Regions from separate parts of the Ihubacter massiliensis genome, predicted to be linked through region 2. Evidence: riboswitches for the same ligand, from Rfam matches in the RefSeq annotation. Region 2 holds a riboswitch; each other region holds the start of a gene.
The links. Region 2 has a riboswitch for FMN ahead of NIA71_RS05620 (MFS transporter). Riboswitches for the same ligand answer to the same signal wherever they lie in the genome.

Region 1 (7,804 bases), 2.3 Mb from region 2:
GACCGGGCAGCTAAGACCAATCTGGGAATTCTGTGCAGCGATCAGCACCAGGTATTCGGGTTGTACACCGGGCGAGTCGTTCTCGATGACGGAACGGTTCTGACAATAAAAGACTTCCTCGGATTTGCCGAGAAAGTCTTCAATAAATGGTAGCATTAGATTTCTTTGATCAGATTGACCATTTCGATGGCAGCAGCTGCGGCTTCGCTGCCTTTGTTTCCGGCCTTGGTTCCTGCCCGTTCAATAGCCTGCTCGATGGAATCCACAGTGAGTACTCCAAAGATCACCGGAATCTCGCTGTCCAGCCCTACGGATGCGATTCCTTTGGACACCTCCGCGCTTACATATTCAAAATGGGCGGTTGCTCCGCGAATGACAGCGCCCAGACAGATGACGGCGTCATACTTTCCGCTCTTTGCCATTTTCTTGGCAATCAGCGGAATCTCAAAGGCCCCCGGAACCCAGGCCACACTGATGGCATCTTCATCCATTCCATGGCGCTTCAGGGTATCGATTGCCCCTGACAGCAGCTTGCTGCCGATGAACTCATTAAACCTGCCTGCAACAATTCCAATCTTCAGTCCTTGTGCGATTAAATTTCCTTCTAAAACTTTCACTTTCCTTTACCTCCTTAACATGAATGGAGCACGTGGCCCATCTTTTCTTTCTTGGTCTGCATGTAGAATTCACTTTCCGGCTTGATCTTTGTCTCAATGGGCACCCGCTGCACCACATCGATGCCGTAGCTTTCAAGGCCGCTTATTTTATCCGGGTTGTTGGTCATAACACGGAGGGTGGTGGCACCCAGGTCTTCCAAAATCTGTGCTCCCACTGTGTAGTCACGCAGGTCCGCGTCAAAGCCCAGAGCGATGTTGGCGTCCACCGTGTCCATTCCCTGGTCCTGGAGCGCATAGGCTTTCAGCTTATTGATAAGACCGATGCCCCGGCCTTCCTGCCGCAGGTAGACCATGATTCCCCGGCCTTCCTGGGCGATCATCCGCATCGCCGCATCGTACTGGTCGCCGCAGTCGCACCTGGCGCTGCCAAGCGCATCTCCAGTCAAACATTCGGAATGAACGCGTACCAGTACCGGATCGCCGTTTTCCACATCGCCCATGGTCATAGCTACATGATGCTCCCCGTTGAGCTTGTTAATATAGCCATAGATGCGAAACTGTCCGTATTTGGTCGGGAAATCGGCTTCTACAACCCGTTCCATAATTTTATCATGGCGCTTTCGGTAGGCGATTAAGTCTTTGATGGTAATAAAGGTCATACCGTGCTCTCTGGCCAGTTCCATGAGCTCGGTCCTCCGCATCATGGTTCCATCTTCCCGCATGATTTCACAGCAGAGACCGCATTCTTTGAGGCCGGCCAGGCGCATCAGATCAACGGTTGCTTCTGTATGACCTTCCCTTTCCAGAACGCCTTTGGGCTTAGCCTCCAAAGGGAACATATGCCCCGGACGGCGGAAGTCACACGGCTGTACCCGGTCCTCCGCACATTTCATGGCAGTCACAGATCGTTCGTGGGCAGAAATGCCGGTAGTGGTATCCACATGGTCGATGGAAACCGTAAAGGCTGTTGCATGGTTATCCGTGTTGTTGTCGACCATCTGTGCCAGCCCCAGCTTTTGCGTCATTTGTCCGCTCATGGGCATGCAGATCAGCCCTTTCCCATAGCAGGCCATAAAATTCACGTTTTCCGGCGTTGCAAACTCAGCCGCACAAATAAAATCGCCTTCGTTTTCCCTGTCCGGATCATCGGTACATACAATGATCTTGCCGTTTTTCAAATCCTCTAACGCTTGTTCAATCGTTCCAAAGCTGCTCATTTTTTATCCTCCTAAAATCCATTTTTCTGTAAAAACTCCAGATCAATGCTGCTCTTTGCCGGTTCTGCTGCGGCGGGCCGCATGAGTCTTTCGATATATTTTGCTATGAGATCAGTCTCCAGGTTAACCAAATCGCCTGTTTTTTTCTCCAGCAGGGTGGTTTCCGATCCCGTATGGGGAATAATGGAAACTTGAAACCCATGCTCCCAAAGACTGGCTACGGTTAAGCTGATGCCGTCAATGGTTATTGAACCTTTTTCCGCAATGTAGCGGAGCAGCTCTTTCCTGCACGAAACCGTAACCCATACGGCATTCCCTTCTTGCTCCAGGCGTGTTATCGTTCCGGTGTCGTCGATATGCCCGCTGACGATGTGTCCGCCAAAACGGCCGTCCGCAGCCATGGCCCGTTCCAGGTTGACCCTGCTGCCAGTTGACAACCCTCCCAGGTTGCTGCGGCGCAAGGTTTCCGCCATAACGTCCACGGAAAAGGAAGCCGCATCAAATCCGGTAACGGTCAGACAGACTCCGTTGACTGCGATGCTGTCCCCCAGATGGACGTCCTCCAGGACCTTCTTTGCCCGGATCCGCAGGCTTCCCTGCCGGCTCTCCATCAGACAGCCGATCTCCTCTATGATTCCTGTAAACATGTTCTCACCTCTTTGGTATGGCTTGAATCATCAAATCTTCGCCTATTTTTTCAAACTGGACGTTATCCAATGATATGGCTTCATCCATGCGGGCCAGGCCTTCACCTTCCACCGGCGTCGGCGCATCTTTTCCGCCGATTATTTTCGGTGCGATAAAGAAAATAACCCGATCCACGATACCGGCTTTCAATGCCGATTCATTGAGCCTGCCGCCCCCTTCCAGCAAGATGCTGTCGATTCCCCGCTTTCCCAGCTGCATCATCAAATCATCCAAATCCACCTGTCCGTCTCTGCTCTTGGTAAGCAATACTCGATCACCTAATCGTTTCTTTTTTTCCGGGTCGCAATCTGACGTGGCCGCCAGGATGTAATTATCATCTTGCAGGACCTTGGCTGAAAGGGGTATCTTCAAATGGCTGTCAACGATGATGCGTACCGGATCCCGGCCGCCTTCTTTGCGGCAGGTCAGCCTGGGATCGTCGGCAAGCACCGTCCCGATTCCTACCATGATTCCTGTGAGGCTATTACGCATCTCTTGCACCAGACTGCGGGATTCTTCGCCGCTGACCCATTTGGAATCTCCCGTTCGCGCCGCAATCTTGCCGTCCAGTGTCATGGCTGTTTTCATTACAACGAACGGTCTTTTCTCCGTAATATACTTGAGAAAAATTTCGTTGATCTTGCTGCACTCCTGCTTTAGAATTCCAGCTTCCACCTGGATTCCCGCCTCTTCCATCATCCGAATTCCTTGTCCTGCCACCAGCGGATTGGGATCCTCCATGCCTATATAAACCTTTTTAACCTTCTTTTCAATGATGGCCCTGGCGCATGGCGGCGTCTTGCCGTAATGGGAGCACGGCTCCAGGGTTACGTACATTTCCGCGCCCTGAACGTCGTGGCCTGCCCTTGCCGCATCTTCAAAGGCATTGATCTCTGCGTGGTTCCCGCCGTATTTCTTATGCCAGCCTTCTCCGATGATCCGGCCGCCTTTTACGATTACGGCTCCCACCAGCGGGTTGGGCGAGGTCCTTCCTCTGCTCTGCTCCGCCAGGTTTAATGCATAGCGCATATATTCTTCTTTTGTCATCTTCATCCCTCCCAAAAACACAGAAAACCCCGAAATCAAATTCGGAGTTTTGTTTTATAATCAGCATTCCTATCTTTTGCTGAATCCCGGCACGTTCTTTGATGCCGATTATCCTTTGCCGTAAAGATTTTTACCAGTGCGTGCGGCACCGATTATCTTAAACAAAAACCCTGAGAAAATTTCTCAGGGTAAATTTACATAGCAAAAGAGCTTTCATCTTCTCTCATCCAGACTTTACTGTCGGCACCGGAATCTCACCGGTTCATGCGCTGGGCGCTCGCGGGCTGTACCGCCGGTATGGAATTTCACCAAACCCCGAAGACTTGTTATTCAATTCATTTTTTATTATAGACCTTCTGACCGTATTGTCAAGAAAAAAATTTTCTGTGCCGCCAGAGAGGGGGGGGGCGATTCAACTCCGCACAGCCGGGCCGGCAGGCACCGGCCGCACATCGTTTTTATCACAATACACACATAAGCGCTGCCTCACATTTTCTGTATTTTTCGCCTCACGGCAGCACCAAATTTTTTTAGCGATCCATACTTCTAAAATAAGTATACCCCCCCCCCAGCCATATTTTGTCAATGTTTTTTTACAAAAATCCAGGATTGAACAAATCGCAGGCTGGAAGGAAGGGCGCGGGGTTAATTGCAAACCAGTCATGCATAGAATAGATTTACCATTATGAAAACGCCGTATTTTTGTGTAAAATGGTGTAAAAGTTGTGCGTTGCAGAGAGCAAAATCAGTAAAAATCGGAACTCAAAGCAGATTTGACAAAATTTACCCGCTGGAAACGTTAAAAAATACACTAATTTCATTCAATAATACAAAATTAGTGTAAGAGGATTGCCGCCGCGAATAAGTCAGCCTACATTCTATTCCATCGTATAAGCTCCTTCCAAGGAAAACACGGTCTCCTCGCAGATGTTTGTCGCATAATCGGCGATGCGCTCTAGGTGGGCGGCGACAAAGGCAAACATAATGGAAAGGCGGGCGTTTTTTGAGTCAGTTGCCGCGATTCCGATCTGTTCTTCGTATACGTCGCGGAACAGCTCATCCACCTCCTCATCCGCTTTCCAAACCTTGCGGGCCAGCTTGAGATCCCGGTCTAAAAAAGCGCGGATGGCGTTTTTCACCATGCCTGCGGCCATCTCCGCCATCCTCGGCAGGTCGATCAGTTCTTTGTAGTATTCCTCATTTTCCATACGGATCGCATACTTGGCCAGGTCCTCGCAGTGATCGCCGATCCGCTCCAGATCGGTTACCATCTTCATAATGGAGATACAGTAACGCAGATCGCCGGCCAAAGGCTGCTGGGTAGCCAGGAAAAGATAGCACATTTCGTTAATCTCATCATCCATATCATCGATCTTCTCATCGTTGTCAATAATGGCTCTGGCCAAATCCATATCTTTCTCTTTAATCGCTCTCAGCGAATCGACAATGGCCTGTTCGATTTCTTCGGTCATTTCTGTTACCTTATCGTTAATCGCAATTAGTTCCTGGTCCATTTTAGGTCTCGGTGTCATAAATTCCTCCTTTAACCGAATCTTCCGGTTATATATTCTTCTGTCTTTGAATTGGATGGGTTAGTAAAGATTTTTTCCGTATCATCGATCTCCATAATTTCACCCGTCAGGAAGAAGGCTGTCCGGTTGGAGATTCTAGCCGCCTGCTGCATGTTATGGGTGACGATGATAATCGAATACTTGGATGCCAGCTCCTGAATCAAAGCCTCGATCTTAGTTGTAGCCACCGGATCCAGCGCCGAGGTAGGTTCATCCATAAGGATCACCTCCGGTTCCACCGACAGGCATCTGGCGATACAAAGCCTTTGCTGCTGGCCGCCAGAAAGGCCGATCGCCGATTTGCCCAGCCGGTCCTTTACTTCTTCCCAAAGCCCTACCTCGCGCAGCGTACGTTCGACGATTTCGTCCAGCTTGCTCTTGTTTTTTTCTCCATGAATTTTGGGCCCGTAGGTAATGTTTTCATAAATGGTCTTGGGAAAAGGATTGGGTTTTTGAAACACCATCCCCGCCCGTTTTCGCAGATTAATCAGATCATAATCTTTATCGTAGATATCCTCGCCGTCAAAGAGGACGCTTCCTTCGATCCTGCATCCCTCCACCAGATCGTTCATTCGGTTCAAGGTTCGCAGGAAGGTGGACTTGCCGCATCCGGAGGGTCCAATCAATGCTGTAATATCCTTTTCGTATATATCAATATTAATTTTTTTCAGAGCCTGAAAGGTTCCATAATATAAATCCAGATCCTTTACTTGAAAGGTTTTTTCTTTATCCGTCATTTCTTACTCCTTCGCCAGCTTGCCGCTGATATAGCCTGCAAGTGTATTGATGATCAGTACCAGAATGATAAGCAGCGCCGCAGTGGCATACGTGTTTTTATCCGACAGCCCTTCGGAAGCCAGGGTGTATAAGTGAACCGCCATCGTTCTTGTGGAATCAAAAATCGATACGGGAAGCTTTAAGGATCCGCCCACTGTCAGCATAACAGCAGCAGTCTCTCCGATCGCTCTGCCGATGCCCAGGATCAAACCCGTCAAAACCCCCGACTTACAGCAGGGCAGCACAATTTTTTTGACCGTTTCCCATTTAGTGGCGCCCAGAGCCAGACTGCCTTCCCGGTAAGAGACCGGTACTGTTTTCAGCGATTCTTCCGTTGATCGGATCAGCGTGGGAAGAATCATCATGGATAAGGTCAGGCCGCCGGAAATAACCGACCACCCCATTCCTAAAAATACAACGAAGAAAGCAAAGCCGAAGAGACCAAATATGACTGATGGTATTCCAGCCAAGACCTCTGTAAAGAATCTAATTATGTTTATGAGCCTTCCCTTCTTCGCGTATTCTGAAAAGTAGATCGCCGCCGCTACTCCAATGGGCGTGGCGATGATGATGGATACTAAGGTCACGTACAAAGTACCGATGATAACCGGAAAGATACCGCCCTCTTTTCCCATCCGTTTCGGAGAATCCGACAGAAACTCCAGCGATATATTGGGAATTCCTCTTACGAGAATAAATCCAATGATGAGAATCAGCACTGCCAGGGTTATGGCGGCTACCAAGCCGATCAGTCCGAAATATCCATTGCTTTTTATACGTTTGTTCATGCCGTCATACCCCCAAACTTTCTCATAATCGCCTGGGCGATGGAATTGAGTATTACAATTATTACAAAGAGAATGATGCCGATGGCAAACAGCGCACTCTGATGCTCCGGTGTGGCATACGACATTTCCATAGCGATTGTGCCCGTAAGCGTGGCGGCCGGATCCAACGGACTTCCCGGAATCTGCGCCATGTTTCCCGTAATCAGGAGCACGGCCATAGTTTCACCAATTGCTCGCCCCATAGCCAGAATGATGGAGGAAAAAATACCCGATTTTGCCGCCGGAAGAATCACTTTAGTAATCGTTTCCCGTTTGTCGGCTCCCAGAGCCAATGAGGCTTCCCGGAACTCAGCCGGTACGGCGGATATGGAATTTTCCGAGATACTGACAATGGTGGGAAGTATCATAATTGCCAAAATGATCGCGCCTGCAAGGACACTGAATCCGCTGCTGGCCGCTTCTGGATTTACTTTCTGTGCCAAAGGAAGAATATATTCTCGGATAGCCGGAACGATAACTGCCAACCCAAAGAAGCCGTATACAACAGATGGAATCCCGGCTAGCAGCTCAATTGCCGCCTTAAATAATTTTGCCGGCCGTTTTTTTAACATTTCCGCAAGAAATACGGCGCAGCCCAGGCCAGTAGGGATACCGATTATGAGAGCACCTAACGTAACGCCTAGTGTGCCTGCGATCAGCGGCAAAATACCGTAATCTCCGTTTGTCGGCCGCCAGCTGTGTCCGAAGATAAAGTTGAATAGTCCATAGTTTTTCAGCACTGGAAGTCCTGAGCTGAAGATAAAGATCGTGATAAGTGCAACGGCCAGGGTGGATACCGCTGCACAAATCAGAATTACTTTTTCAATCGCTTTTTCTCTCGTCTTCATGATTAAACCCTTTTTAGTTTACAGGGATGAATCCGTTTTCCTCTACGATTTTCTGCCCTTCCGCGCCCTTGGCAAAGTCGATGAAGGCTTTGGCCGCATCGCTCATTTCGCTGTTTACAACATATACGAAGGGTCTCTGGATTTTGTAATCGCCGGACAATACATTATCAACCGTAGCTTCGGTACCTTCAACTTTAATTGTTTTTATACTAT
Region 2 (7,804 bases):
GCCCGCAAGGACAAGACCTTTAATATCAATTTTATGACGCCTACCACGGATGATCTGGTGGAAGTTATGTGGAATGACAATACTTCCGAAGAAACCAGGGAAGCGGCCATTGCTTTTCTCACCGCCCAGGAGAATGTTCCCATCATTACCAAGAAGGAGATCAAAGGCTTTTCCCTCAACCGGGTCTGGAGGGCCATCAAAAAAGAGAGCCTGAAGCTTTGGTCTGAAGGATATATCACACCTGAAGATTTTGACAGGGCCTGGATGCTGGAATGGGGCACGCCCCACGGACCTTTCGGCCTCATGGATAAGGTGGGACTTGACATCGTGGAACAGATCGAGCTAACATATTATGACGAAAGTAAAGATCCCGACGATCTGCCGCCCCGCGCTCTCCGTGAGATGATCGAGCAGGGAAGGCTCGGCGAAAAGACAGGCAGAGGATTTTATGAATATCCGGATCCGGCATACAGCCGTCCCGGATGGTTAAAAGGAACAAAATGAGGTGAAGTATGAAGAAAAAAACATTTAAAAAGGTGGCTGTCATCGGCTGCGGATTTATCGGCTACAGCTGGGGTGTGGTATTTGCCAGAAATGGCTTGGAAACTTATATGTACAACCGCAAATCCCCTACTCTGGACAGCGTAAAAGAACGAATGGGCCAAGCGCTGAAATTCCTTGCAGATGAAGGTATGATCGAAGAACGGGAGATTGAAGAATCCCTCAATCGGATCCACACCACCGATTCGCTGGAAGAGGCAGTCGCTTCCGCAGACTATATTCAGGAATGCATGTGGGAGGACCTTCCCTTAAAGCAGGATATCTTTGTCAAACTGACCGAGCTGGCCCCTGCCGATGTGGCCATCGGTTCCAGCTGTTCGGGTCTGAAAATATCCGACATCGCCGCCAATGTGAAAAACCACAAAGAGCGGTGCATCGTCGCCCATCCCACCAATCCGCCTCACCTGATTCCTTTTATGGAAATCTCCGGCGATGCGGCTTCTCAGGAGATCAAAGATCAGGTCTTTGCTTTCATGGAGTCCATCGGCCAAAAGCCGATTCAATGTAAAGAAGTTTACGGTTATGTGCTCAACCGCATCCAGCTGTCCCTGATTCAGGAAGCTTTATATCTGGTAAAAGAAGATATCTGCAATGTGGAAGCTGTTGAACGTGCTCTGACGGACGGCTTGGGCCTGCGGTGGGCGTTCACCGGTCCTTATGGGGTGGAAGAATTGAATTCGGCCAATTTGCGGGAAGGCCTGGAAAAGTATAAAGACTATATGATCCATTTCTTTACCGAAGAGCAGGAGAAAGTCTGCGATTACGATCAAGCGTTCATCGACAAGTGCGTCTCCGGCTTTACTCCGATTATGGAAGGAAAGAGCCACGAAGAGTACCTCAAGTGGCGCGACCAGATGGTAACCAGAACCAGACTGCTGAAAGAGAAAAGCAAATAGACAGCTGTAGTCATCATGCGGGCTGTCCGGCGCCCTTGAACAAGGATTGCCGGCAGCCCGCAGAGTTTTCTCACCGTTCCCGCTCATACTGTGCCTTGCACAAAACCTTTTTGCAGGATGGACACTGAGCGACCAGTTTCACATTGATTCCCCGGTTGCTGCCCAGTTCCAGCCCGTTTCCACAGTGGGGGCAGCGCCAGATGGATTGAATGATGATTTTGGGAATCAACATCATAATAATTACCAAAAGCAGCATGAGAAGCGTGATTGGCACCGACCTCTCCGATGCTGCCGCGGCAGCGATAAACGCTCCGCACATGACGATCACTCCTATGAGATTGACCGTTTTTACTTTGCAGAACAAATTCCAGTATTCCCGTTCCTGCTCCTGGTTTAAGCTCCGCATTCCTTTCACAAACGCTTTCACCGTCAAAACGATCACTACGCAGGACAGTAGACTGGAAAAGAGAAGAACGAATATCTGCTGATTCATAATGGATGCACCTGCCTTTCATTGTTTGTTTACAAAATATATTACGCAAGAAGCATGCCATCCAGTGAATTCAGCAGGCCCTTTCCTCAGATTTGGATGATCCCGGCTTTCGGGCATATTTTCCCGCCACCGGCAGAATACACGCAGCAATAACTAGAGCCAGCAGTCCTGCCACCAGGAACAATTTGCTGCCGGCAACTGCCGACACCAGCAGCGCAGACAGGAACTGTCCCAAAAACATGGCCATGGTGCAGAAGCTGATGTTGGTACCTTTCTTTTCCGGCGTGCTTTTGTTCACTACCAGACTATTGAACAACGGTGTGGAAAAACCGAATCCCATTCCGGCAAAAAAGACGGCGATCCAAAGAACCACAGCTGTCCCCGAAAGGAAATACAAAAGGAAGGCGATTCCGTAAAAGCAGAACGCTGCAAACAGGCATCCTTTGGGCTGAAAGCGGCTGACAATTTTAGGCATGAATCCGGCTGCCAGTACGGCTACCAGGTCCAAAGCGGCCAGATAATAGCCTGTAAAGGAGGGACTGTAACCCAGGTTTGTCTGCAAATGGATAGGCAGCGAGACCATGGCCGTAAAAAACATCAGCATGCCGAGAAAAGCAATCAAAAGCACCAGTCCCAGAGGAACGCCCTGCTTTTCGCAAGCGCCTGCTTCTTCCTGGGCATCGCTGTCTGCTGCCGCCTGGCCGCCTTTGGGAATAAAGAGCAGCAGCATGAGCAGGGCCAGAAAACCCAAGCCATAAATGAAAAACGGGCTGCGCCAGGAAACGTCCGCCAGAACGCCGCTGATGCTGAGAAAGATCACGCCGCCGAACTCCATGGACATACCTTGCATGGCAATCATCTTCAGCTGTTTTTCCCCCTGGAAAAAGGCGGCGATCAGCGCTACGCTGGCGTTCATGATCGCTGCCGTAGCCGCGCCCAGAAGAAAGCGGTCGATGAAAATGGCAAGAGCGGTGGGCATAAAAGCGCCGCCTACACCAAAGAGGCCGTAAAATAAAAGCCCCATCAACGCCACCCAATAAGGTCCTATTTTATCGATCAGCTTACCAAAAACAATGGCCGTGGCCACTACTCCCAGAGCAGGTGCTGTAACCAGCCAGGACGCATAATTTCCCAGGCCGTAGACGCTGCCCAATTCCGGCAGAGCCGGTGTAATGGCGTTTCCGACCATTACCGTCAGGCTGCTGATAAGCATGATGGCTGCGATTCCCGGGATTCCTACTTTTCTTTGTAATGATTCTTGTGTCATAAAATCCTCCTTACACAACAAAAAAAGACATCTCTTCGATGCCTTCTCCTATATTTCTTCGATATTTGAGTACTAAAAGAAAGCATCTTTTCTGCTTTCTTCTCTCATCCAGACTTTACTGTCGGCTTCGGGATTTAACCGAATTGGCTTGCGCTCGCGGGCTGTACCGCCGGTAGAGATCACTCTTCTAGAAGAAATCCAATCCTAGTTTTAATTTCGTCCTTATCATAGCAAATAGGGTTTGCACTTGTCAATATGATTTTTAATCGCAGCCGTGCCACGCTGCCCGAAGCCGCCAATACCAACGGTATATTCACCATACTTGCGATGGGATAAGCAGAAGACGATTACACTTCCTCCCTTGCCCACTTTGCGATTCGCTGAAAATGCAGTACCAGCTTTCCATCATAAAGCTTCACAGGAATATCGGCATCAATGGGATAAATAATCGGCAAATTCTCATCCTGGAAAAAGTAAACCATGATCCTTCCCTGGTACGGGTCTACGATCCAGTATTCCCGCACGCCCGCGCTTTCATATTTAGAAAGCTTGGTGATATAATCCCGCCGCTTGGTCCCCGGGGAAACAACCTCCAGTACAAAGTCCGGCGCGCCCATAATGTTTCGCCTTACGATCTTGTCACGGTCGCACACAATTACCACATCCGGCTGGATCATGGTCTTTTCATCATTATCCAGCTGCACATCCACCGGTGAAATGAACGGTATGCAGTCTCCGTCTTCATCAAGGATAAAGTTGGAAATCTGCCGATACAGTTCTCCCGCCATCAGCTGGTGAAAGGTCGTCGGCGCAGCCATGTCATAAAAATATCCGTCGATCAGTTCCACCCGCTGATCCTCCGGCAGCGCCCGGTAATCATCGACCGTATACTCGCCCGGCTTTCGATTCACCTGATACGCAACAGAGGATTCCATCACCACCATCTGTTCCTTAAAGACACGTTCTAAAGCCTGGAGCGTATCATATCTGGGGTTTTTCGTTTCCCCGCCGAAGATTTTCTGTACCGTACCAAGGGGAACACCCGATAATTCTGCAATCTGCGCGTACGTATATCCCCGCTCCTTCTTTTTCTCAATCATTTCCTGGATTCTCATATGGCACTTCCTCATACCCTTTTACTAAATGCATTATACCATATAATATCCATAATATAACCGTTTTTTATTAAAAATCGGTTAAAAGCTTTTCAAATTTCTTTTCCGACAAAATTTCATTCGTAACAAAAACTCCATCGTGGAACATGCTGTAGGTCGTAAAAGGAGCGGGCGCATTCTGTGCCTGCTGCCGATCCTGGATTTTAATCAGCTTGAAAGGAACTCCCGCAGCATCTGCCTGCTGGGCAATCAGCGGCGCGTATTTTTCCGTATGAGGGCATTGATTGGTATAATAAAGCACCCAACCCTTTTCCTCAATTCTCCCGTCCTTGGCGCAATCCCGAAATCTGGGAGCCTCACCGCCCTCTTCAAAGGGCAGGTAAAGCAGTTCAAAATACGGCTCAGCCTTGTCCGCCACTTGAAATCCCTTGTATTTCAAATACTTGGGGTCGGATAAAAAGGGCATTTTCTTCTTGGATGAAAGGGCGCACAATCCTTTCATTCCTTTTTTTCGGCTGTCCTCTATGCACTGTTCCAAAAGCTGGTCGCCATAGCCCTGCCCTTTATATTTCCCCGACACCCACAGGCAATCGATGTACATATATCCATCGCCGGTGATCGGTACCCAGGCATATTCCAGCGGCAGGTATTCGATAAAAACCTTTCCCCTCACATCCAGTTTATTGAAAACCAGCCCTTCCTCAATACGGTCCTTCAGCCAGGCCTTCTTGGAGGAAACACAGTTCTCCCCTTTTTTGTCAGAAATCGCACAACAAATGTGCTCTTGTTCCAAATTGTCCAGTGTCAGTGTTTTAAATTCCATTATACATTCCTCCTGATTGGATGACGGATCACAGTTTTCAGATTCTTTGCCGCCGCCTTTCTAGGGTCGGAAAGATAAATTTCATGATGCCAGCGTTCATGGGAAATATCGGATGCATAGCCGGAGTCTTCGATGAACTGTTCCAGTTTCTCGATGGTTGCCGGCTCATCATCATAGGAACCCTTGTGCATCACCTGGGCGCACAGACCTTCCTCCCAGATGGTATAGCGGGCCGCTGACAAATCCAGCTGCGGCTTCTTTTTCGCCAGCGCCGCTTTTGCCTCTTCAAAGACGTCCTCCGTAATAAACTCCGGCTGCCGGATCATGGAGGTCCATTGAAATTCATCCTTGTTTCCAATCGCTTTTCCGTCAAAGTATCCCTTGTCCAGCCACCACAAGCCTTCCAGCGGCGGCACCACATATTCAAAGTAGCCCTCCGGCGCATTGCCGCCCATTTTGCTCATCTTGATGGAATAAGAGAGCCCGTAAAGGATTTCGATCGCGTTCTTGTACTCCGCGCTGGTATTGGGATCCCCCTTGCCGTCCACCATGATAAAGATCATCTCTGGCACCTGTATAACGGCAGGCTTTGTTTTCGGCATATATAAATCTTTGTATTCTTTTTTGTAATCCAGTTTTTTCGGCTTGTCCGGCAGTTCCCCGCAGGTTTTTAACGTCAATTCGGTCAGAAATTCCCGATCATCCAGATCTTCGATCAGATAAGCCCGGGCGCCCTCATGGGGCTCAGCGATCACTGGGTCGGGCATCAGCGCTTCCCCTGCTTTGGTCATTTTTACATAAAGCTGATCATCCTCCACAGTGGCAAAAAATTTGCCGTCACAATAGAGTCCGTATTCACCGAACATCTTCTTATATGTGATGGTCCCTGCTCCTGCCAGCTGTTCGCAGACATATTCGACATAATCCAAATTCGAAGCCATTTTTCTATTTCTCCTTTATCCTGTTTACCCCATCTTATCATGATAAACATGACATCTATATGTCATCATTCCGATATTGGCAGGCCATTTTCTCAAGGAGCAGGCCCAGTTCCTCCCGCAGGTAATCCGGTTTTCGCAGCTGTGCCTGGCCGCTGAAGCTGAGAAGCCAGCTGAATAGATTCTCCCGATCCGCAAATCCAAATCGAAATAGCAGGTTGCCGTCGTCTGTCCGGATAAAGCTCTCCGGCCCAAACTCTTCTATCAGCCTCCATTTGGCGGAAGGGTCAAAGAGGACCTCTACATCGATTTTGGGCGGATACGCTTCTTCTGGCGCTACCTGATAAGGCGGCCTCTCCCTGGGTTCAAACTGCTTTTCCGATCCCTTTGGACTGAGCATGCGATTTAGCTTGAAAAGCCGGAAGTCCTGGCGTTTGAGGCAGTAGCCCCATACATACCAGGAAGTCCATTGGAATACCAGCAGATAAGGTTCAATTTCCCGTCGGCTCTCTCCCTTTGCCGAATAGTAGGTGAAGGTGATTAGCCTGTGTTCCTCAATCGCCTTTTGAATCAGCTCGATTTTGGGCGCAAGGGAGGATTTGTAGTAGGAGGATAGATCGATGACAATATTTCCGTCCGCCGAGCAGACGTTGTTTCCGGCCGAAAGCTTATCCATCAGCTGTTGATAACGGTTGGTTCCTGAAATGCTGTCCAGGCTGCGCAGGCCAGTAAGAATGGACTGCATTTCTTTAGATGTGAGCAGCGTCCGATCCACCTTATATCCTTCCATGATGGAGATGCCGCCGTTTTTTCCCTGGGAAGTCGTCACCGGAATCCCCGCTTTGCAGAGCGCCTCAATATCCCGATTGATGGTCCTGCGGGACACCTCGAATTTATCCGCCAGATACGGTGCTGTCACCCGATCCTGCTGCAGCAGGATCGATAGAATTCCGATCAGCCGGTCGATTTTCATCGCTGCCTTCCTTTCTGTTCAATCAGTAAGCGGTCCCCAGTCTTGCCATGGTCTCCGATCCGGCCGAAAACTATCGCTCCAGTCCCCAAATCAGCGGCTCATTGAGCGCTATCCCAAACCTGCGGCCCGGTTCGAACCCGCATTTGCCGGAGTCCGCTTTCGGTGTAATATCAAACTTTCATCTAAAACCATCGGACTTTGATACTTTTTACTCTCATAAACGCCTGGGCCGAGTCGGACGGCAGCAAAAGTATCAAAATCAACTACAAAGATTCCTAAACCTTACATTTCCACCAAAAAAGTATCAGTAAGAGAACGTTTTTAACGTCTGCTTCCGATATTTCTTTGCCGCAGACACTCCCGCATCAAGTCAAAAGGCCGTCAAACTATCAGAAGCCACTGCTGAAAATGCTTTTGCTGATACTTTCCTGCCGACAGCCGCCGCAGCCGCAAACCCGCAGCACCTACGAAATGGTATACTTAACCACTTCAAACCCATTATCCCCAATTTCCAGCACTGCCATCGTCACTGGCAGGGAAAAGCGCCGTCTGCCGCAGCTGCCGGGATTGAGCCACAAGACGTCGTCCTTTGTTTCACAGAAATATTGATGAGAGTGTCCAAAGACAACCACATCCGTATCATGGAGATCTTTGGGAACGAATCGTTTTTCGTGGACAACGAAAAATCGAATTCCTCCCAGCTCGACACAGATGCGTTCATCCAGTTCCTTTGCCCAG
Region 3 (7,804 bases), 2.0 Mb from region 2:
AGAGATGGAAGGCCAATATCCCTTCGGGGAAGGCGTTGAGCAGGCCTTTTCCTATATGCTGGAAAAAGGAACTTCTGAAGGCTTTGCAGTGAAGGATGCGGACCATTACGGGGGACATATCGACTTGCCTGGAAACGGCGGCGACGTCATGGGAATTGTCGGCCATCTGGATGTGGTTCCGGAAGGTACGGATTGGGATTACGATCCCTATGGCGGCGAGATCGTGGATGGAAAGATTTACGGCCGGGGTACGATGGACGATAAAGGTCCGGTGGTGGCATCCTTCTATGCCATGAAGGCGGTGAAGGACAGCGGCGTACCTCTCAAAGATACCGTGCGCTTGATTTTGGGGCTGGACGAAGAGACCAACTGGAAAGGGATGAAATATTACCTGGAGAAGGTGGCACCGCCTGACTACGGATTTACGCCTGACGGCGATTTTCCAGCCATTCATGGGGAAAAGGGCATTCTGGTTTTTGAAATTGCCAAAAAGTTTGGCAGCAGCGCTTCCAAAGGGCTGGAACTCCGCTCCCTAAGCGGCGGTAACGCAGCCAACATGGTTGCGGACCATGCCAGAGCCGTGGTCCGCGATACGGCGGGCGGAGGCTATGAGACGATTAAGGAAAAGGCGGCGGCTTTTCGCCAGCAGCATCAGGTGAAGCTGAAATGCAGAGGCATCGGCAAGAGCCTGGAGATTACGGCAGAAGGCGTCTCCGCCCACGGCGCCAAGCCGGAGCAGGGCGAGAATGCCATCTCTATTTTAATGGATTTTTTGGGAAACCTGAACTTTGCCAGCGATGATATCAATGAATTAATCGAGTTTTATAATACCTACATTGGTTATGAATTGGATGGTCAATCCCTGGGCTGCGGCTTTTCGGATGAGCCGTCGGGCAAGCTGGTGCTCAATGTGGGGATGGCGGCGGTGTCCACTCAGGCCGCATCCTTTACCATCAATGTCCGCTACCCGGTGACCTCCAGCGATGAGGCGGTCTATGAAAGCATCATGCCGGTGCTGGATCGCTATAATCTGGGCATTGTCAAGGAAAAGCACGAGGAACCGATCTATATTCCTGAGGATGATCCCATGATCGCCACGCTCATGGATATCTACAAAAGGCAGACTGGTGATGAAAACAGCAGGCCGCTGGTGATCGGAGGCGGCACCTATGCCAGGGCGATGAAGCATGTGATCGCCTTTGGCGCCAGGTTTCCTGGTGAGCCGGAGCTGGGGCATCAGAAAAACGAATGCCTAGCTGTGGAAAGCCTTGTAGCTATGGCCAAAATTTACGCAGAAGCAATCTTCCGCCTAGCAGCGGACGAAGAAGAAAATAGTTGACTTGAACGGCAATTATAGCGTATACTAATTAAGAATCGTAAAAAAGAAGCCGACGCTCCAGTAAACGAGCGCCGGCTTTTCTTGTTTGTAAGTAAAAGGAAAGATAAGAGTATTTGAATGGAACAAATGAATTATAATCAATCGGGACTTAATCAGGGAATTCTTCATGCAGTGGCGGAAATGGGTTTTGAGCAGATGACACCCATCCAGCAGAAGGCGATCCCAGTGATGATGGAAGGCAAAGATCTGGTCGGCCAGGCGCAGACGGGTACGGGAAAGACCGCGGCATTCGGCATTCCGCTGATCCAGAAAATCCAGCCGGACAGCAGCGGCGTTCAGGCCCTGGTCTTATGCCCCACAAGGGAGCTGGCCATCCAGGCTACGGAAGAATTGCGGCGGTTTTCTAAATATATGAAGGGCGTAAAAATTGCTCCCGTTTTCGGCGGGCAGGATATGTCAAAACAGATACAGATGCTGAAAAGCGGAACAAAAATCGTCGTCGGCACGCCGGGACGAGTTATGGATCATATGCGGCGCAGGACCTTAAAACTGGACGGAATCCAAACGGTGGTGCTGGATGAAGCCGATGAAATGCTCAATATGGGATTCCGCGAGGATATTGAAACGATCCTGGAGGATACGCCGCAGGAGCGCCAGACCGTATTGTTTTCCGCTACCATGCCCCAGGCTATTCTCAATATTACAAAGAAATATCAAAGGAATGCAGCTCTGATTAAAATTACCAAAAAAGAACTGACTATTCCCCTGATCGAGCAGTTTTATTTCGAGCTGAAAAGCAAGGATAAAACGGAGGCCCTGTGCCGCCTGCTGGATGTCCACGACCCAAAGCGGGCGCTGGTATTCTGCAAAACCAAGCGGGGAGCCGATGCCTTGTCGGGAGAGCTGAAAGGAAAAGGGTACCCTGCAGAACCGCTCCACGGAGATTTGAGTCAGGGTCAGCGAAACGCGGCTATGGCCCAATTCCGCCATGGCAAGGCAAACATTCTGGTAGCAACCGACGTGGCGGCTAGAGGTTTGGATGTGGATGATGTGGAAGCGGTCTTTAATTATGACATCCCCCAGGAAGAAGAGGCTTATGTCCACCGGATCGGCCGCACCGGCCGCGCGGGTAAGGAAGGCAAGGCTTTTACCTTTGTGGTCGGAAAAGAGATTTATAAGCTGCGGAGCATCGAAGGCTACTGCAAAACCCGGCTGGCCAAGGGAACTCTGCCGTCGGCCACATCGGTTATGAAGCAGAAATCGGATAAAATTCTCAATCAGGCAGTCCGATTGGCCGAAGGCCATAATCTGCAGCTGACCGGCAGCATGCTCCATAAGAAAGCGAAGGAAAGCGGCTACCCCATTGAATACTTGGCCGCAGCGCTTTTGCAGATGCAGATGGGCGATGAAATCACGGAGATCAGTCAGGAGCCCCACTGGGCTGCAGCACCTGCTAAAAAGAAAAAAAGAGACGGAAAGCGGAAACGCAATCCAGGACGTCGCAGAAATTAATCCATCCGCTGCCGGGCATGACTCCCGGCAATCAAAGAGACCGGGCGCTGCATGAAAGAAGTGATTTGCTTCAGCTTCATGCAATGCCCGGCCTCTCTATGTTTATCATGTACGACTAATCATCGATCGCTCTAAAAGTGCCTTTAATCGTTGTATAGGAAGATGCTCCTTTTGCTTTGATCCCGGAAATGGAATAGTTATACTTCTCGCCGTAGGTCAAACCGCCGACCCATACTTCCAGATCGTCGCTGTCCTTATCGGTGATCCTGGTGCTGTAAGAGTTTCCATTGGAATCTGTAATCTTAACTTTTGGGTTTTTCCATTGCACTTTGGTTTTGAAATCAAAGCTTACTTCCTGATCTTCGTAGTCGTAGTCAATGTCTTTCATCTTAATATTGTTCTTTGCCGATTTGGCTGCCGGAATTTTTACTTTTCCCTTCACAGAAGTGTATTTTGATGCCTTGGCTTTTTTGATACCTTTAATAGTGAATGTGTATTTTTTCCCCTTTTTGTATTTTTTGATTTTAAATTCCAGCTCATCATTATCCTTGTCCCGGATAGAAGCCTTATACTTCTTGCCGGAATTGTCCTTGACCGTTACTTTGACTTTTTTATACTTGACCTTACCATAAAAATCAACTTCGACTTTTCCTTTGCCGTCATACTTGATTTTTTCGATCTTCGGCGCCGACGAACTGGCGGCGGATACGGTTCCGGTAGTAAAGATTCCCATGGTCATGATCATAGCCAGCGTCAGAATGATGGCAGTGGCTTTCCTTGCGATACCTGTATTCATATTACTCCCTCCTTTATATGCTTCTTGATTATGTGTTTATTAAACCACGGGAAGATTAAAGAAACATTAATGAACGAAAAATTTTGTGGTATGCTTAAAAAAGCTGTAACGTTTTTCCGTCTGAGGAGTCATATAGCTAAAGAGGTGAGATGGTGAAGCATTTTGATGAAATCTACAATCAATATTTTAAAGACGTCTATAAATATATTTTTGCTTTGAGCCAAAGCAAAGAGACTGCGGAAGAAATCACGCAGGAAACCTTTTTCAAAGCGCTCAAGGGAATCGATTCTTTTCGTGGTGACTGCGATCTGCGCGTGTGGCTTTGCCAAATCGCCAAGCATACTTATTTAAGAGAATTAAAGAAAGATAAACATGTGGCTGGAGAGCTGGATCTGGAGCAGCCGGACCGAACGGATACAGAGGCGGATTTTATTAAAAAAGAAAGCGCCCTGCAAATTTATCAAATCCTTCATCATATGGAGGAGCCGTACAAAGAGGTCTTTTCTGTCCGGACCTTTGGCGAACTGCCGTTTAAAGAAATTGGGCAAATTTTCGGCAAAAGCGAAGGCTGGGCCCGAGTGATTTATTATCGGGCCAAAGTGAAGATTCAGGAAAGGTTGGAGGAGGAACAGCATGAATAGATTGGAATGCAAAACAGTAAGAGATTTGCTGCCGCTGTATATGGACGGTATCTGCAGTGAGGAGAGCCAAAAGCTTGTGGATGAGCATCTGGCGCAATGCAGTGATTGTAAAAAAATATTCGAACAAATGAACATGCCGGTCGAGGCTCCCATCACTGCTGATGAAGGGAAAAGCGCTTTACAGAGAATAAAAAAGAAAATCCGAAAAAAGTATGTGATCCTGGCTGTTATTACAGCGCTTTTGGCAGGCCTTTGGACGGGGCTATCGATCTTTATGCAGCTGGTGGAAACGCCCATGTCCTATGAAGAGGTAAAGGTTTCGGTGGTGCAGGATAAAAAAACACCTACTAAGTATAACTTGACTTTTAGCGGACCGTCATACGAAGGTCTCTATGGGGAAGCCGAGCTGGTGGCGGAAAATGAACAGTATGAATATTTGGCGGAGGTTATTCACTGTACCAGCTCTATGTGGAGCAGGACCTTTAAAAGAAAACCCATGAAAAATGAGGTGACCATGACCTTTTCTTCTGATCCGGAGGACAGTGTGGACGGCGTTACACAATTTGAGGATGGGAGGGAACAGAAAATGAGAACCGTGGCCGCATATTATCAGGCCACCCCCGGTTCGCCCCGTTATCTACTATGGGTATCCGATGATTTTAAGGATCGGGTCTATCGGCAAATCGATGAATGGAATGCGGTGGCCGGAGAAAGAATTGTAAAGGCGGATCAATAGGGGGATTAAAACGCATTTTACAACAAAAATTTGACAACGCCCCGATTTCCCACTATAATATTATCGTAAAAACAAATCTGTTTCAGGGCGAGGCGAAATTCCTCACCGGTGGTAATGAGCATGAGCTACGAGTCCACGAGCCTTTTTGGCCGAACGGGTCAGATCCCCGTACCGACGGTATAGTCCGGATGAAAGAAACACGGATACGGTTCTTGTATTTAGTGACTTTGCCCTGGAATTTATTCCAGGGTTTTTTAGTGACCTGACAGATTCCTGAACTTATTCATAGAAAATGGAGGAATCAAAAAATGAGCGAGGCAAAAATGGGAGAGAACTTAAATCAAAGCGGACACAGACAGTCCAACTCAGTGAAATTGGCCAAGATGGGCATGCTGGTAGCCATATCGGTTGTATTGGTATATTTTATACATATCCCAATGTTTACGGCATTTTACGAATATGACCCGGCGGATATTCCAATTCTGATCGGAACCTTTGCTTTCGGACCTTGGGCGGGGCTCCTTCTGACAGTGGTGACTTCTGTCATTCAGGGACTTACGGTCAGTTCAGCCAGCGGGGTTTATGGAATTCTGATGCACGTGATCGCCACAGGAGCATTTGTTCTGGTAGCAGGGTTTATCTACAGAGGCGAAAAGACTAGAAAAAAGGCGATCATTGCACTTCTTTGCGGAGTCCTGGCCATGGTAGTGATAATGGTCCCGGCCAACATTCTGATTACACCGTATTTTATGGGCGCACCAAGATCAGCAGTCGTGGCCATGATTCCGGTTATTATCGCCTTCAATTTTACAAAGGCAGGGATCAATGCAGTGCTGACCTTCTTCCTTTATAAGAGAATATCTAAATTCCTGCACAAATAGAGATTCATGTAATTGTCCATATAAGAAGATACCCGGCGGATTATAAAATTCTGCCGGGTATTTTTAAATTGGTGGTTGTCAATCCGATTTTATGTGGTAAAATAGAAGAGAATCTGAAATTCGCAGCGGCTGGGTGTGGCGCAGTTTGGTAGCGCGCGTGGATGGGGTCCACGAGGCCGCAGGTTCAATTCCTGTCACTCAGACCAGTAAGACAAGTTTCAACTAAGAGAAAAGTTGGAACTTGTCTTTTTCTTTTATAACGCAGGAAATATCGATGCAATCGATATTGACGGAGTTTCAAAGAAAGTACCTTGCAAAGTGTCGGCCCTTGCGGCCGACATGTGTGAATAGGGAGCTGTGCTCCCGTCATTCACACTTTTTTATGCCGATGCCATGATCAAATCAATTAAACCGAATTTGAGACAGCCGACTGCCACCAGCAGAATCAGCATCCAGGTGCAGATATTAAGAATCATCATTCGCTCCATGGACCGGGCCGCAAGCTTGCTGCGGTACCGATGCTTTTTCCACTGGAAGGCTGCATACAGAGGAACCAGCCATGCCCAAAGCTTGGTGTGTATGGTCAGCTCGGCACAATAGCCTTCCCCGTCCCTTCCGCCATACATCTCTTTAAACAGATAGTAAGTGATTGGACCGGATAAAAGGGCAACAATCCCGATAATCACAGCTCCGAGCCCATTGGTACAGAGGGCGATGATGCAAATTGCAATCGGGAACAGTGCAATGACAAAGAATAATTTCTTGCCTACCGGAATCCGGTATTCGCCGTGTAAATCTGGCTTTTTAAAGCGTATATACACGGCACTGCCAAAGACCAGCAGCAGGCAGAACATATAAAGGAAAACATCCATAACAATCAGGACATCGAAGGAGCCAATCATCGCCAGCAGCAGAGTGGCTGCGGTTACAACGCAGATCGCCACATACGGCGTTCCATTCTTTTTATCCACTTTCATAAAAAATCTGGGGAATAGCCTGTCTTCCGCCATAACAAAAGGCGCTCTGCTGGAGGATGCCACATAATCGTTGTAAATCGCAAGGTTGGCAAACACCGCGCCTATGACAAAGATAATCATCAGCGGCTTTCCGCCGATCATGCCTCCAATCTCCACATAGGAAAGCCCTTCTTCCGCGCTCCACTGGGACCAGGTCCCTTCCGGCAGCCCAGCAATACCTGCTACCGTCGGCAGAATATAAGTCAATGCTACGAAAGGGATCGCCAGCATCAACCCTTTTGGAATCAGTTTGGACGCACCTTCGATCTCACCTCCCAGGGCGGAAATGGCCTCATAGCCGGAATACATCCACATGCCGACAACCAGCGCCAGGCCAAAGCTGCCCAACGCTCCGCTCTCCGTATTGAAAAAAGGGAGGCAGGGGTTTGTCTGCCAGTTTACAAACCCCATAATTGTCAGCAGCGCAAAGGGAACCAGGCTGATGATACCCAAAATAATGGTGCTGGCCCCCAGCATTTCCAAACCTTTTACATTAATATAGGTAAAAATAACGACCAATGCTACGATCAGCGCAATCCGGGCTAACGTCGACATCTCAATAAAGCTCTCTATGTAGCTGACTGCAAGGACCAGGTATACCGCGGTGTCGATAAATCCCATCAGCGTATACCACCAACCGCAGTTATATCCCCAAAAGTCTCCAAACGTTTCCCTTACCCACACATAGATCCCGCCTGCTTCCGGATAGGTGGAACTCATTTCCGCGCAGATTAATCCGTAGGGCAATCCCCAGAAAATGGCCAGCAGAACCAGCAGAAGAATTGCCATCCCCGGGCCTGCCTGGCCCACCATATCCTCGATTCCATAAGAGCCTCCTGCGATATAGCAATAGAGCAGAAAAAATACGGTGGACAGCTTTACA

Region 1: another riboswitch for FMN. It lies ahead of ribD (bifunctional diaminohydroxyphosphoribosylaminopyrimidine deaminase/5-amino-6-(5-phosphoribosylamino)uracil reductase RibD); the one in region 2 lies ahead of NIA71_RS05620 (MFS transporter).
Region 3: another riboswitch for FMN. It lies ahead of NIA71_RS14820 (ECF transporter S component); the one in region 2 lies ahead of NIA71_RS05620 (MFS transporter).

Annotation. Positions count from the first base shown of each region.
Region 1 covers NZ_JAMXVH010000001.1:3,551,618-3,559,421, reverse strand. Annotated here, with positions in the region: gene NIA71_RS16325 (DUF2804 domain-containing protein) at 1-153, shown strand, start outside; gene ribE (6,7-dimethyl-8-ribityllumazine synthase) at 156-617, opposite strand; gene NIA71_RS16315 (bifunctional 3,4-dihydroxy-2-butanone-4-phosphate synthase/GTP cyclohydrolase II) at 632-1,834, opposite strand; gene NIA71_RS16310 (riboflavin synthase) at 1,846-2,481, opposite strand; gene ribD (bifunctional diaminohydroxyphosphoribosylaminopyrimidine deaminase/5-amino-6-(5-phosphoribosylamino)uracil reductase RibD) at 2,486-3,568, opposite strand; FMN riboswitch at 3,780-3,895, opposite strand; gene phoU (phosphate signaling complex protein PhoU) at 4,447-5,100, opposite strand; gene pstB (phosphate ABC transporter ATP-binding protein PstB) at 5,112-5,876, opposite strand; gene pstA (phosphate ABC transporter permease PstA) at 5,880-6,704, opposite strand; gene pstC (phosphate ABC transporter permease subunit PstC) at 6,701-7,591, opposite strand; gene NIA71_RS16280 (phosphate ABC transporter substrate-binding protein) at 7,605-7,804, opposite strand, start outside.
Region 2 covers NZ_JAMXVH010000001.1:1,211,266-1,219,069, forward strand. Annotated here, with positions in the region: gene NIA71_RS05605 (3-hydroxyacyl-CoA dehydrogenase family protein) at 1-504, shown strand, start outside; gene NIA71_RS05610 (3-hydroxyacyl-CoA dehydrogenase NAD-binding domain-containing protein) at 513-1,457, shown strand; gene NIA71_RS05615 (hypothetical protein) at 1,528-1,950, opposite strand; gene NIA71_RS05620 (MFS transporter) at 2,021-3,217, opposite strand; FMN riboswitch at 3,310-3,417, opposite strand; gene NIA71_RS05625 (Uma2 family endonuclease) at 3,565-4,332, opposite strand; gene NIA71_RS05630 (GNAT family N-acetyltransferase) at 4,403-5,155, opposite strand; gene NIA71_RS05635 (GyrI-like domain-containing protein) at 5,155-5,757, opposite strand; partial or broken gene NIA71_RS19890 (TfoX/Sxy family protein) at 5,938-6,096, opposite strand; gene NIA71_RS05640 (helix-turn-helix transcriptional regulator) at 6,152-7,066, opposite strand; gene NIA71_RS05645 (metallophosphoesterase family protein) at 7,531-7,804, opposite strand, start outside.
Region 3 covers NZ_JAMXVH010000001.1:3,190,492-3,198,295, forward strand. Annotated here, with positions in the region: gene pepV (dipeptidase PepV) at 1-1,339, shown strand, start outside; gene NIA71_RS14800 (DEAD/DEAH box helicase) at 1,457-2,851, shown strand; gene NIA71_RS14805 (hypothetical protein) at 2,967-3,647, opposite strand; gene NIA71_RS14810 (RNA polymerase sigma factor) at 3,797-4,288, shown strand; gene NIA71_RS14815 (zf-HC2 domain-containing protein) at 4,281-5,024, shown strand; FMN riboswitch at 5,099-5,228, shown strand; gene NIA71_RS14820 (ECF transporter S component) at 5,333-5,905, shown strand; tRNA gene NIA71_RS14825 (tRNA-Pro) at 6,035-6,111, shown strand; gene NIA71_RS14830 (APC family permease) at 6,286-7,804, opposite strand, start outside.